One region of the Streptomyces lacaronensis genome, then DNA from elsewhere that is predicted to be linked to it. Evidence: riboswitches for the same ligand, from Rfam matches in the RefSeq annotation. Region 1 holds a riboswitch; the other holds the start of a gene.

What was found. A riboswitch is a leader RNA that binds a small molecule or an ion and turns the genes downstream of it on or off. The one in region 1 is predicted to bind glycine.
Region 2: it holds a riboswitch for glycine, as region 1 does, so the genes downstream of both, gcvP (aminomethyl-transferring glycine dehydrogenase) here and gcvT (glycine cleavage system aminomethyltransferase GcvT) in region 1, are expected to answer to the same signal.

Annotation. Positions count from the first base shown of each region.
Region 1 is NZ_JBLHDK010000003.1:4,065,000-4,071,319, forward strand. Features, by position in the region: gene ACMTAK_RS17090 (enhanced serine sensitivity protein SseB C-terminal domain-containing protein) at 1-503, opposite strand, end outside; gene ACMTAK_RS17095 (enhanced serine sensitivity protein SseB) at 615-1,421, opposite strand; gene ACMTAK_RS17100 (AAA family ATPase) at 1,598-2,302, opposite strand; glycine riboswitch at 2,466-2,576, shown strand; gene gcvT (glycine cleavage system aminomethyltransferase GcvT) at 2,747-3,874, shown strand; gene gcvH (glycine cleavage system protein GcvH) at 4,091-4,471, shown strand; gene glyA (serine hydroxymethyltransferase) at 4,498-5,763, shown strand; gene ACMTAK_RS17120 (L-serine ammonia-lyase) at 5,988-6,320, shown strand, end outside.
Region 2 is NZ_JBLHDK010000003.1:10,543,217-10,549,536, reverse strand. Features, by position in the region: gene gcvP (aminomethyl-transferring glycine dehydrogenase) at 1-2,619, opposite strand, end outside; glycine riboswitch at 2,685-2,809, opposite strand; glycine riboswitch at 2,811-2,908, opposite strand; gene ACMTAK_RS45645 (PRC-barrel domain-containing protein) at 3,055-3,372, shown strand; gene ACMTAK_RS45640 (DNA polymerase IV) at 3,348-4,904, opposite strand; gene ACMTAK_RS45635 (MerR family transcriptional regulator) at 5,013-5,639, opposite strand; gene ACMTAK_RS45630 (bifunctional nuclease family protein) at 5,807-6,280, opposite strand.

The DNA of each region.
Region 1 (6,320 bases):
CGCAGCGATCGCACCGCGGCGGTGCGATGCGCGTTCTGCCCCAACAGGGCGTAGAACTGGGGGATGTCGATGGCGGGCTCGGACAGCCGCAGCGGCCCGGCGGGCAGCCGGTCCAGACCGCCCGCGATCCGGCGCAGATCCGGCCAGGGGATGCCCACTCCGCCGCCGCGGGCGTGGGGGTTGAGCCAGAGGCCGTAGCGGTCGCGGTAGAGCGAGTCGGCGATGAGGCGTCCTTCGACCACCTCATGCGCGCGGTTCCAGCCACTGGCGGCCAGTTCCTGCGCGGAGGTCACACACGGGGCGTAACCGAGGCCGTCCACGTCCATGTTCCCGTACTGTGCGTCGGGGGAGCCGGGCGCGCCGTGCCACAGCAGCATCCAGACCTGGCCCTCGCCGATGGCGTGCAGCAGCGCCTCGTAGGCGTCGTACCGGCCGGGAGCGACCTGCTGCAACGCTCGCTCAACCTGGCCGGCCGCCGCCCCCCAATCCGCGCCCGCGCTCACCTGGGTCCGCCCCTTCTCATCGCCTTGCCCACACCTCACCGGGGAGCGTGCTCGCACCCCTCCTGGTCATCAAACCAGCTTACGGGCCGCGGCAGCGGACCCAGGGGTGAGTCAGAGGTCACGGTCGTAGAACGGCCGCACCCGTCCCAGCATCCAGTCGGCCACCGGATCGCCCTGCGCCACGTCCAGCAGTACCAGCTGAACCTTCCACGGCACCGGCACCGAACCGAGGGCGCGGCCCAGCGCCTCCACCGCGCGCGCCTGCCCCTCGGGGCCGGGCTCGTCGAGCTGCACACCGACGAAGAGCGCCGGCTCGTCGCCCTCGACGCTGGCCAGGGCGCGCCGGGCGGTCCGCACCCCGGTGCCCTTGGCGAACTCGATCCCGGCGGCGGCCAGGAAGTCCACCGGCTCGTCCTGCCAGTCCGGTTCGAAGAGCCGCACCCGGCCACCGTTGGCCGGGCCGTCGAGCTCGGTACGCCCGGCGCGGCACAACTCCCGGACGGCGGGCGGAGGCAGCGGTACGACCACCGCGCCACCGGGGTTCACCGCGATGCCGAGCTGGGGCGGCAGCCCGCGGGCGAACTCCACGGCCGGGGCGATGGTGAAGGACATATGGGAGCCGACGATTTGGAGGAACTGCTGCTCGGAGCTGAACACCGGGACATACGCGCCGCCGTCGATCTCCATCGTGGGCAGATCGAGGCTCGGGCTGCCCGGGCCCCCGCCGTTGGGCAGTGGAATCCAGAGGTGGCTGCGGGAGAGCGTCTCGACGATGCGCGCTCCGGCGCCGGGGACGTCGACGGAGGCGGCCATCACCTCTTCGAGCTCATTGCCGGGAAACGCCGGATGCGCGGCATACCCGCCGTCCGGGAATCCTCCGTGCGCCGGGGCCGCTCCGTACTGCTCCGGGAAGCTCATCTTCGTCCAACCGCCATCTCGTCCGACCTGCCCGAAGCACCCTAACCGCTGGGCGGCCCGGGGCCGGAGGGGGCGGCGGCGATCTCCACAGCACTTCCCCACCTCGCCCGGACTCGCCCTCGTCACGCTGTGTGATGCCAATGGCCGATTTTCGGCCACTTGGGGGAGAGGCGTGATCACTCGAAGGAGATGCAGCGCAGCGCGCTCGCGCCTCGCCGGTCCAGCAGCACCGCCGACGCGCACCCCCGCGGCGGCCGCCCCTCCTCCATCCCGGTGATCAGCCGCCGCATCGCGCGCAGATGCCGCCCGAAGGCGTAGGCGGAGACCCCGCGGCCACGGGCGGCCTGGCCCTCCAGCGCCTCCGTGGCGCCCACGTCCAGCAGCACCATGTGGAGACTGCGGCCCCGGCGCCGCACGTCCCGGGCCAGCCAGCGGCGGACCCACGGCAGCGCCCCGCAGTCGTGCACCACCACGCTCACGCCCGAGCGCAGCGCCCGGCGCAGCCCGGCGTAGTGGGCGTACCGGACCAGCGGTCGGTAGAGCGCGTACGGCAGCCAGCCGGGCAGCCGGCGCTCCCACGTCTCCCGGGTGTTCTGCGAGTCCACCCTGATCACGACCGCGCCCGTCTCGTCCAGGAGCGGCACCGTCCGGTTGATCAGGGTGCTCTTGCCACTGCCCGGCAGCCCGGAGGCGACCAGCACATCCCCTGCCGGAAACCGCAGCTCACGCGGGTCCGCGCCGCCACCCTCCGCCCCGGCGCGCAGATCGTGCACCGCGCTTCTTCGACCGGGCCGGGCCGTCGACCCGGAGGGGGTGCGCCCACGCCGCGCCGGCAGGAGCCTCTGTGTTGTCGCGTACGTTCCCTGCCCATGCACCGTGATCGTCCTCCCAGGTCGGTCAACGCTGCTCGTACCCGCAGAGTGTCAAGAAAAGGTAATGTCGGGCAAGGCTGCCCCTGACCGGGCGGCCGGAGCCCCGTCGGATCGGGGCTTCCCTTCTCGGCCATACATGCGATGATGTCCGCGCAACTCCATACCGGCCGCTTGAATCCGCGCGGGAGAGTCCTTGGTCATCGGCATCCGTGCCGGGTGTCCAGGGCGCCGAAGGAGCAAGTCCTCCCTTGAATCTCTCAGGCCCCGATACCGCACGGACGAGGCAGATCTGAAAAGCGGGCCGCGCGGGCGCGGCTCCACCCAAGGTGCAAACCGGGCCCCTTACGGGCGTCACGGCGAACCTCTCAGGTTCCGATGACAGATGGGGAGGACGCACGCGTCCTTGTCGTCCGTCCTCGCCGTCGCGCGACCCCGACCTCTGGAGCCTGAATCGTGACCGACGCCCCGCCCACCCCACGCCGTACCGCGCTGGACGCGCGGCACCGCGCGCTCGGCGCCACCATGACCGACTTCGCCGGCTGGGACATGCCGCTGCGCTACGGCAGCGAGCGCGACGAGCACACCGCGGTACGCACCCGCGCCGGGCTCTTCGACCTCTCCCACATGGGTGAGATCTCTCTCATCGGTCCGCGGGCCGGGGACGCCCTGGACCACGCGCTGGTCGGCCGGCTGTCCGCGCTCGCCGTGGGCCGCGCCCGCTACACCATGATCTGCGACGACGAGGGCGGCATCCTGGACGACCTGATCGTCTACCGCCTCGGGGACGAGGAGTTCCTGGTCGTGGCCAACGCCGCCAACGCGCAGGTGGTGCTGGACGCGCTGACCGAGCGGGCCGGCGGTTTCGAGGCGACCGTGAGGGACGACCGCGACGCCTACGCGCTGCTCGCCGTCCAGGGGCCCGAGTCCGCGGGGATCCTGAAGCGCCTGACCGACGCCGACCTGGACGGGCTGAAGTACTACGCCGGGCTGCCGGGCACCGTCGCGGGCGTCCCCGCCATGATCGCCCGCACCGGCTACACGGGTGAGGACGGCTTCGAGCTGTTCCTGGCACCGGACGACGCCGAGCGGGTCTGGGAGGCGGTGACCGAGGCGGGGGCCCCGGTGGGCCTGGTGCCCTGCGGTCTTTCCTGCCGGGACACCCTGCGTCTCGAGGCGGGCATGCCGCTGTACGGGCATGAGCTGACCACCGACACCACCCCCTTCGACGCGGGGCTCGGCCGGGTGGTGAAGTTCGACAAGCCGGGCGGCTTCGTCGGCCGCGAGGCCCTGGAGGCCGCGTCCCACCAGGCGGACACCGTCACCCCGCGCACCCTGGTCGGCCTGATCGCTTCAGGCCGCCGGGTGCCGCGCGCCGGATACGCCGTGGTGGCCGCCGACGGCTCGTCGATCGGCCAGGTCACCTCGGGCGCGCCCTCGCCGACGCTGGGCAGGCCGATCGCGATGGCGTACGTGGACCCGGAGTACGCGAAGCCCGGCACCGAGGGGGTCTTCGTGGACATCCGTGGTGCCCGGGAGCCGTACGAGGTCGTGGCGCTCCCCTTCTACAAGCGCGAGCGCTGAGCTACCACCGGCGTGAGCGCCGGGCTTCCATGAGCGCGGACGCCGGGCTTCCATGAGCGTGCGCGCCGGGCTTCCACAAGGGCGGGCGCCGAGCGGGCCCCCGGCCCATCGCGTCCCCTCGCCGCCGTATCCCTCGGCACCGTATTCCTCGGCGCCGCGTCCCACCAGCTAAGACCCGTTTCCCAAGCACTCCCCCGTATCCAGGAGAATCGGACCATGAGCAACCCCCAGCAGCTGCGGTACAGCAAGGAGCACGAGTGGCTGTCGGCCGCCGGCGAGGACGGCGTGTCGACGATCGGCATCACCGAATTCGCGGCCAACGCGCTCGGCGATGTCGTCTATGTCCAGCTCCCGGACGTCGGCTCCACGGTCTCCGCCGGTGACACCTGCGGTGAGCTGGAGTCCACCAAGTCGGTCAGCGATCTGTACACGCCGGTCTCCGGTGAGGTCACCGAGATCAACGAGGACGTGGTGAACGATCCGGCGCTGGTGAATTCCGCCCCCTTCGAGGGCGGCTGGCTGTTCAAGGTGAGGGTGACGAGCGAGCCGGAGGACCTGCTCTCCGCCGACGAGTACACCGCTTTCGCCGAAAACTGACCCTCCTTATTCGATCGGGACCCTCGATGTCGCTTCTCAACAGCTCCCTGCACGAGCTCGACCCGGACGTCGCCGCTGCTGTCGACGCCGAACTCCACCGCCAGCAGTCCACCCTGGAGATGATCGCCTCCGAGAACTTCGCTCCGTCGGCGGTCATGGAGGCCCAGGGCTCGGTCCTGACCAACAAGTACGCCGAGGGCTACCCCGGCCGCCGCTACTACGGCGGCTGTGAGCACGTCGACGTGGTCGAGCAGATCGCCATCGACCGGGTCAAGGAGCTCTTCGGCGCCGAGGCGGCCAACGTCCAGCCGCACTCGGGCGCCCAGGCCAACGCGGCCGCGATGTTCGCCCTGCTCTCCCCCGGCGACACCATCCTGGGGCTGAACCTGGCGCACGGCGGCCATCTGACCCACGGCATGAAGATCAACTTCTCCGGCAAGCTCTACAACGTGGTGCCCTACCACGTGGACGCCGAGACCGGTCTGGTCGACATGGACGAGGTCGAGCGGCTGGCCAAGGAGCACCGCCCCAAGCTGGTGATCGCGGGCTGGTCGGCATACCCGCGCCAGCTGGACTTCGCCGCCTTCCGCCGGATCGCGGACGAGGTCGGCGCGTACCTGATGGTCGACATGGCCCACTTCGCGGGTCTGGTGGCGGCCGGGCTGCACCCCTCGCCCGTACCGCACGCCCATGTGGTGACCACCACCACCCACAAGACCCTGGGCGGTCCGCGCGGTGGCGTGATCCTCTCCACCGCCGACCTGGCCAAGAAGATCAACTCGGCGGTCTTCCCGGGTCAGCAGGGCGGTCCGCTGGAGCATGTGATCGCGGCGAAGGCGGTGTCCTTCAAGGTGGCGGCGAGCTCGGAGTTCAAGGAGCGCCAGGAGCGCACGCTGGAGGGCGCCAGGATCCTCGCCGAGCGCCTGACCCAGGACGATGTCCGGGAGGTGGGCGTCGCCGTCCTCTCCGGCGGCACCGATGTCCATCTGGTCCTGGTCGATCTGCGCGACTCCGAGCTGGACGGGCGGCAGGCCGAGGACCGGCTGCACGAGGTCGGCATCACGGTCAACCGCAACGCGATCCCGAACGACCCGCGGCCCCCGATGGTCACCTCGGGCCTGCGGATCGGCACCCCGGCGCTGGCCACGCGCGGCTTCACCACGGAGGACTTCCGCGAGGTCGCCGACGTGATCGCGGAGACGCTCAAGCCGTCGTACGACGCGGAGGCGCTGAAGGCCCGGGTCACCGCCCTGGCCGACAAGCACCCGCTGTACGCGCATCTGTCCAAGTGAGCCGGAGCAACCCGGAGTAACGCGGACCCGGGGGCGCGTCCGCCCTGGCGCGCCCCCGCCGCACCACCCCACGCACGGCCCCGCACCGACCCCGCAGCACCTCACACACCACCCGCACCACCTCACACACCACCCGCACCGACCCCGCACCACCCCACGCACGGCCCGCACGCTTCCCCCGCGGGCACACGCTTCCCCCGGCGTGCAGACGAAGGAGTCCCCCGGTGGCCATTTCCGTATTCGACCTCTTCTCGATCGGCATCGGCCCGTCCAGTTCGCACACCGTCGGCCCGATGCGGGCCGCGCGGATGTTCGTCCGCCGGCTGAAGAACGAGGGTCTGCTGGCCCACACCGCGTCCGTCCGGGCCGAGCTCTTCGGCTCGCTGGGCGCCACCGGTCACGGCCACGGCACCCCGAAGGCCGTGCTGCTGGGCCTGGAGGGCAACTCCCCGCGCACCGTCGACGTCGATACGGCCGACGGCGAGGTCGAGCGCATCCGCACCACCAAGCGGCTGCGGCTGCTCGGCGCCGAGATCGGCCCCGGCCACGAGATCGAC
Region 2 (6,320 bases), 6.5 Mb from region 1:
GCTCTCGGTCGGCTCGATCATCAGCGTTCCGGCGACCGGGAACGACATCGTCGGCGCGTGGAAGCCGTAGTCGATCAGGCGCTTGGCCACATCGTCCACGGTCACGCCGGTGGCCTTCGTCAGCGGACGCAGATCCACGATGCACTCATGCGCCACCAGGCCGCCGGGGCCGGTGTAGAGCACCGGGTAGTGCGGTTCGAGGCGCTTGGCGACGTAGTTGGCGCCGAGCACCGCGACCTGGGTCGCGCGGCGCAGCCCCTCGGCGCCCATCAGCCGGATGTACGCCCACGAGATCGGCAGGATCCCCGCGGAGCCCCACGGCGCGGCCGAGACCGGGCCGACGCCCGTGGCCGGACCGGCGGCGGGCTGCAGCGGATGGTTGGGGAGGTAGGGCGCCAGATGCTCGCGCACCGCGATCGGGCCGACGCCGGGGCCCCCGCCGCCGTGCGGGATGCAGAAGGTCTTGTGCAGGTTCAGATGCGAGACATCGCCACCGAACCGGCCCGGCTCGGCGAGCCCGACCAGCGCGTTGAGGTTGGCGCCGTCCACGTAGACCTGGCCGCCCGCGTCGTGCACGGTCGCGCAGATCTCGGTGATGTGCTCCTCGAACACGCCGTGGGTGGAGGGGTAGGTGACCATCAGGACGGCGAGCTGGTCCCCGTACTGCTCGATCTTGGCGCGCAGGTCGTCGGTGTCCACCTCGCCGTCCTGGCCGGTCTTGACCACGACGACCTTCATACCGGCCATCACGGCGCTGGCCGCGTTGGTGCCGTGCGCGGAGGACGGGATGAGGCAGACGGTGCGCTGGGTGTCGCCGTTGGCCCGGTGGTAGGCGCGCACCGCCAGCAGCCCGGCGAGCTCGCCCTGGGACCCGGCGTTCGGCTGCAGCGAGACCTTGTCATAGCCGGTGACCTCGGCCAGCCGCTCCTCCAGCTCACGGATCAGGGTCAGATAGCCCTGGGCCTGCTCGGCCGGTGCGAAGGGGTGCAGCGCGCCGAACTCCGGCCAGGTGACCGGCTCCATCTCGGTGGTCGCGTTGAGCTTCATGGTGCAGGAGCCGAGCGGGATCATGCCCCGGTCCAGGGCGTAGTCCCGGTCGGCCAGGCGCCGCAGATAGCGCAGCATCGCGGTCTCGGAGCGGTGCTGGTGGAAGACCGGATGGGTCAGATAGCCGTCCTGGCGCAGCAGGGCCGCGGGCAGCGCGTCCGGCGCCGAGGCGTCCAGCTCCTCGAGCCCGGGGATCCCGGAGGCGTCGCCGTTGCCGCCGTCCACCCCGAAGGCGGACCACACGGCGGCGAGCTGCGCGCGGCCGGTGGTCTCGTCACAGGCGATGCCGACGTGGTCGGCGTCGGTCAGCCGGAGGTTGACCCCGGCCTCGCGGGCCGCGGCGACGACCTCGGCGGCCCGGCCCGGCACCCGTGCGGTGAGGGTGTCGAAGAACGCGCCGTACACCACCTCGACACCACCGGACCGCAGCCCCTCGGCGAGCACGGAGGCGTAGCGGTGGGTGCGGCGGGCGATCGCCGCGAGCCCGTCCGGACCGTGATAGACGGCGTACATCCCGGCCATCACGGCCAGCAGCACCTGAGCGGTGCAGATGTTGCTGGTGGCCTTCTCCCGGCGGATGTGCTGCTCACGGGTCTGCAACGCCAGCCGGTACGCCTTGTCGCCGTCGGCGTCCACCGAGACCCCGACCAGACGGCCGGGGAGGTTGCGGGCGTAGGCGTCGCGCACCGCCATGAAACCGGCGTGCGGTCCGCCGAAGCCCATCGGGACGCCGAACCGCTGGCTGCTGCCCACCGCGATGTCCGCGCCCAGTTCGCCGGGCGGGGCGAGCAGGGTGAGCGCGAGGAGGTCGGCGGCGACGGTGACGACCGCGCCCAGTTCATGGGCCCGCTCGATGACCGGGCGCGGATCGCGCACCACACCGGAGGCGCCCGGGTACTGGAGCAGCACGCCGAAGATCCCGCGCTCGGCGATCTCGTCCGGGATGCCCTCGGCCAGGTCGGCGACGACGACCTCGACACCGGTCGGCTCGGCGCGGGTCCGTATGACCGCGATGGTCTGCGGCAGACAGTCGGCGTCGATCAGGAAGACGCCCTCCTTGACCTTGCCGACGCGCCGCGACAGCGCCATCGCCTCGGCGGCCGCGGTGGCCTCGTCCAGCAGCGAGGAACCGGCCGTGGGCAGCCCGGTCAGGTCGGCGACGACGGTCTGGAAGTTCAGCAGCGCCTCGAGCCGGCCCTGGGAGATCTCCGGCTGGTAGGGCGTGTACGCGGTGTACCAGGCGGGGTTCTCCAGCACATTGCGCAGGATCACCGGCGGGGTGTGGGTGCCGTAGTAGCCGAGGCCGATCATCGACGGCAGCACCTGGTTGCGGTCGGCGAGCGCGCGCAGCTCGGCGAGGACCTCCGGCTCGCTGCGGGCCGGCGGCAGGGCGTCCAGCGCCTCGGTGCTCTTGATGACGTCCGGTACGGCGGCCTCGGTGAGCTCGTCCAGCGAGCCGAAGCCGACCTGGGCGAGCATCTTGGCCTGCGCCTCGCCGTCCGGGCCGATGTGGCGCCGCTCGAACGGAGTACCGGATTCCAAGTCGGAGAGTGCGATGCGTTTGGCGGTCATCTGCGGGGGCCTCCTGGTCTGTGACGACCTACGAGGGGCACCGCGACTCGGGTGCCCGGACGGCCTCCCCCTCTGTCATCTCAACCTGAGAGCTTCACCGGCCCACATACCGCCTGACCGGTTTTCACCGTCGGTGAGGAGGGGTTCCGGAGCTCTGCTCGCCCGTGGCCCACCCTGCTTTCCAGAGTGACCTCACCCGCACGGTACGTGTGCCTGAGAGATTCCGGGGAGGGTTTGCTCCTTCGGCGCCTCCGACAGCGTCGGCGGAGGACTCTCCCGCACGGGGTCTGCAGCCACAGTCAGCGTACCAGCGGTTCTGCCGCGGGGGACGGTCGCGGGCGTTCGAGTGGCCGAGTGCGGCGATGTGGCTTTTTGTAGGGAGCAACGGGCACTTGCCACTTGCTTGTCATCTGTTTGCCACCTGTGGGAGAGAGCGTGCAGACCGATATCGACCCGCGGACCCTGATCGGCCGCAAGGCATTCGACCGCGAGGGCGCCAAGATCGGCACCGTGGACGAGGTCTATCTCGACGACGCGACCGGCGAGCCCGAATGGGCGGCGGTACGCACGGGGCTGTTCAGCCGGGACGTCTTCGTACCGCTCGAACCGAGCGAGGTCGTCGGCGACACCCTGCGGGTGCCGTACGACCGGTCCCTGATCAAGGACGCCCCGGACTTCGGGGTAGGCCGCCACCTCTCCCCCGAGCAGGAGCTTCAGCTCTACCACCACTACGGCCTGGACGTCACGGGCTGACCCGGGCACGGGCCGGGCTCGGGCCCACCACCGGGCTCGGGGACCTGCCCGTCCCGGCCTCCGGCCTCCTCCGCGTCCGCTTCCGCATCCGGGTCGGGGCGCAGCAGCGGCAGCGGGTCGGCAGGCTGTAGCGCCGGGTCGTCCACGGGGAACGTCCGTACCCGGCCCGGTGACGACCAAGGTTCCTCGAAGCGCACGGTCACCCGGCCCACCCCGCTCCCCTGCACCCAGCCCGCCCCGTACTCGGCGTGCCGTACATCCGAGCCCGGGAGCCAGCGCCGCGGCTTCTCAGCGTCCTCAGAAGCCTCTTCCGCGCCCTCTCCCATGGACTCCGGTCTCTCCGGCCCCGGCGGGCGCCCGGCGTCCCCCACGGCCTCGTGAGCGGTCTGAGCGGCCTGAGCCGCTTGGGCGGCTTGGGCGACTTGAGCGGCTTGAGCGGCCTGCGCGGCCTGCGCGGCCTGCGCGGCCTGCGCGAAGAGATCCTCCTGCGTGTAGTCCGCCAGACCGCTGACGCCGACCCCCAGCAGCCGCACACCCGCCGTGGTGTCCACCCCGTCGATCAGCCGTGCCGCTGCCTCGCGCACCACCGCCGGGTCGTCGGTCGGACCGCGCAGGGTCTCCGAACGGGTGAGCGTGGAGAAGTCGTACCGCCGCACCTTGATCACGACCGTCCGCCCCGAGCGGCCCGCCTCGCGCAGCCGCCCCACACAGCGGTCGGCGAGCCGCGCGATCTCCAGCTGCACCCGGGTGCGGTCGGTGAGGTCGACATCGAAGGTGTCCTCGACCGAAATGGACTTGGCGTCCCGCTCGGCGACGACGGGCCGCTCGTCCCGGCCCTCGGCCATCAGGAAAAGCGACGCGCCGTGGGCCCGCCCCAGCAGCCGCACCAGCTCCGCCTCGCCCGCCTCCCGCGTCTCGGCCACGGTGTGGATCCCGGCCCGGCGCAGCGCCTCCGCCGTGGCGGGACCGACGCCCGGGAGCGTCCGCACCGACATCGGTCCGAGCAGATCGCGCTCCGTCCCGGGCTCGATGACCACCAGACCATCCGGCTTGGCCTGCTCCGAACCGATCTTGGCGAGCATCTTGGATCCGGCGAGCCCCACCGATCCGGTCAGCCCGGTGACCGCCTTGATGTCGGCTCGCAGTCGCTCCGCCACGGCGCGCGCCGCCTCCACGGTGGGCTCGGTGCCGCCCGCCTCCAGATCGACGAACGCCTCGTCCAGGCTCAGCGGCTCCACCAGGGGTGACAGCGTGTGCAACAGTGCCATGACCGCGTCGCTCACCTTGCGGTAGAGGGCGAAGCGAGGGATGAGGAACGCCGCGTTCGGACACAGGCGGCGGGCCTGGGCCATCGCCATGGCGGAGTGCACCCCGAACACCCGGGCCTCGTAGGAGGCCGTGGCCACCACGCCACGCGGCCCCAGGCCCCCTACGATCACCGGCTTTCCGCGCAGGCTGGGCTTGGCCGCCTGCTCCGCCGAGGCGTAGAAGGCGTCCATATCCAGATGGAGAATCGTCGGCGCACCCCTCACACCTCCGATGCTGCCGCACACCACTGACAATGGGGCGGCACAACGGCCGGGGGCGGGCCCGGGGGCGCCACTCGGTTCACCGCCGGGGCGCCGGGCGGAAGGGCGTCGCTAACCCGCCCGGTTGCGGCGCGCCGCGAGCTCATCGGTCGGGTTGTGCCGGACCAGCGTCTCGCCGGTGTCCACCCGCTCGCCGTGCAGCTGGGACAGCGCGCTCTCCACGTCCCGCCAGACGACGCCCACGGCGATCCCGAAGACGCCCTGGCCGCCCTGGAGGAGGTCCACGACCTCATCGGGCGAGGTGCACTCGTAGACGGTCGCGCCGTCGCTCATGAGCGTCATCTGAGCCAGGTCGTCGAGCTCCCGGGCGCGCAGGTGCACCACCGCCGCCCGGATGTTCTGGAGCGACACACCGGTGTCCAGCAGCCGCTTCACGATCTTGAGGACGACCACGTCCCGGAAGCTGTAGAGCCGCTGACTGCCCGAGCCGTACGCCGGCCGGACGCTCGGCTCCACCAGCCCGGTACGGGCCCAGTAGTCCAGCTGGCGGTAGGTGATGCCCGCGGCCGCACACGCGGTGGGCCCGCGGTAACCGATCCGCTCCGTCCCCCCCGCGGCGGGCTCACGCGGCGGTGCGGCCTGTGCCGCGACCCGAGCCTTCAATGCCGGATCGGCCGATGCGCTCCCCTGGAGCGCATACGGACCTCCGGCCGCCGTGCCGTCGCCGGTGCTTCTCACGCCGACCTCCGTCCTCGACCTGCCATCTTGAAGGTAGGCAGTCACCCGGGGTGCGTCAACGATCGCCACACTCGGCACGCCGAGTGATAATCACCCTGAGAGTGGTTTCCCGTGTCCCTCGTCCGGGAAAGGCTACTCGAATGCGCGAGCGAGGACCGGCATACGGTTCACTGGCTGCTGGTTCCGAAGTCCTCTGGCGAGATCTGGTCGAGGAACTCGCGGAACTTCTCCACCTCGTCCTCCTGCTCGTCCGGGATCGCGATACCGGCGTCGTCCAGCACGCCGTCGCTGCCGTAGATCGGCGTTCCGGTGCGCAGCGCGAGCGCTATGGCGTCGGACGGCCGAGCGCTGACCTCCACACCGCTGGCGAAGACCAGCTCCGCGTAGAAGACCCCCTCGCGCAGATCCGTGATCCGGACCTCCGTGAGCTGCTGGCCGACCGCTTCGAGTACGTCTTTGAAAAGGTCATGGGTCAGCGGGCGTGCCGGAGCCATGCCCTGCTGAGCGAAGGCGATCGCGGTCGCCTCACCTGGTCCGATCCAGATGGGGAGGTAGCGGTCGCCTCCCACTTCACGCAGGAGCACGATCGGTTGGTTGGAGGGCATTTCCACCCGGACACCCACGACGTCGAGCTCGTTCACACAGCAACCCTAGGACGTGCCCGGCCGGTTTGGATAGTCG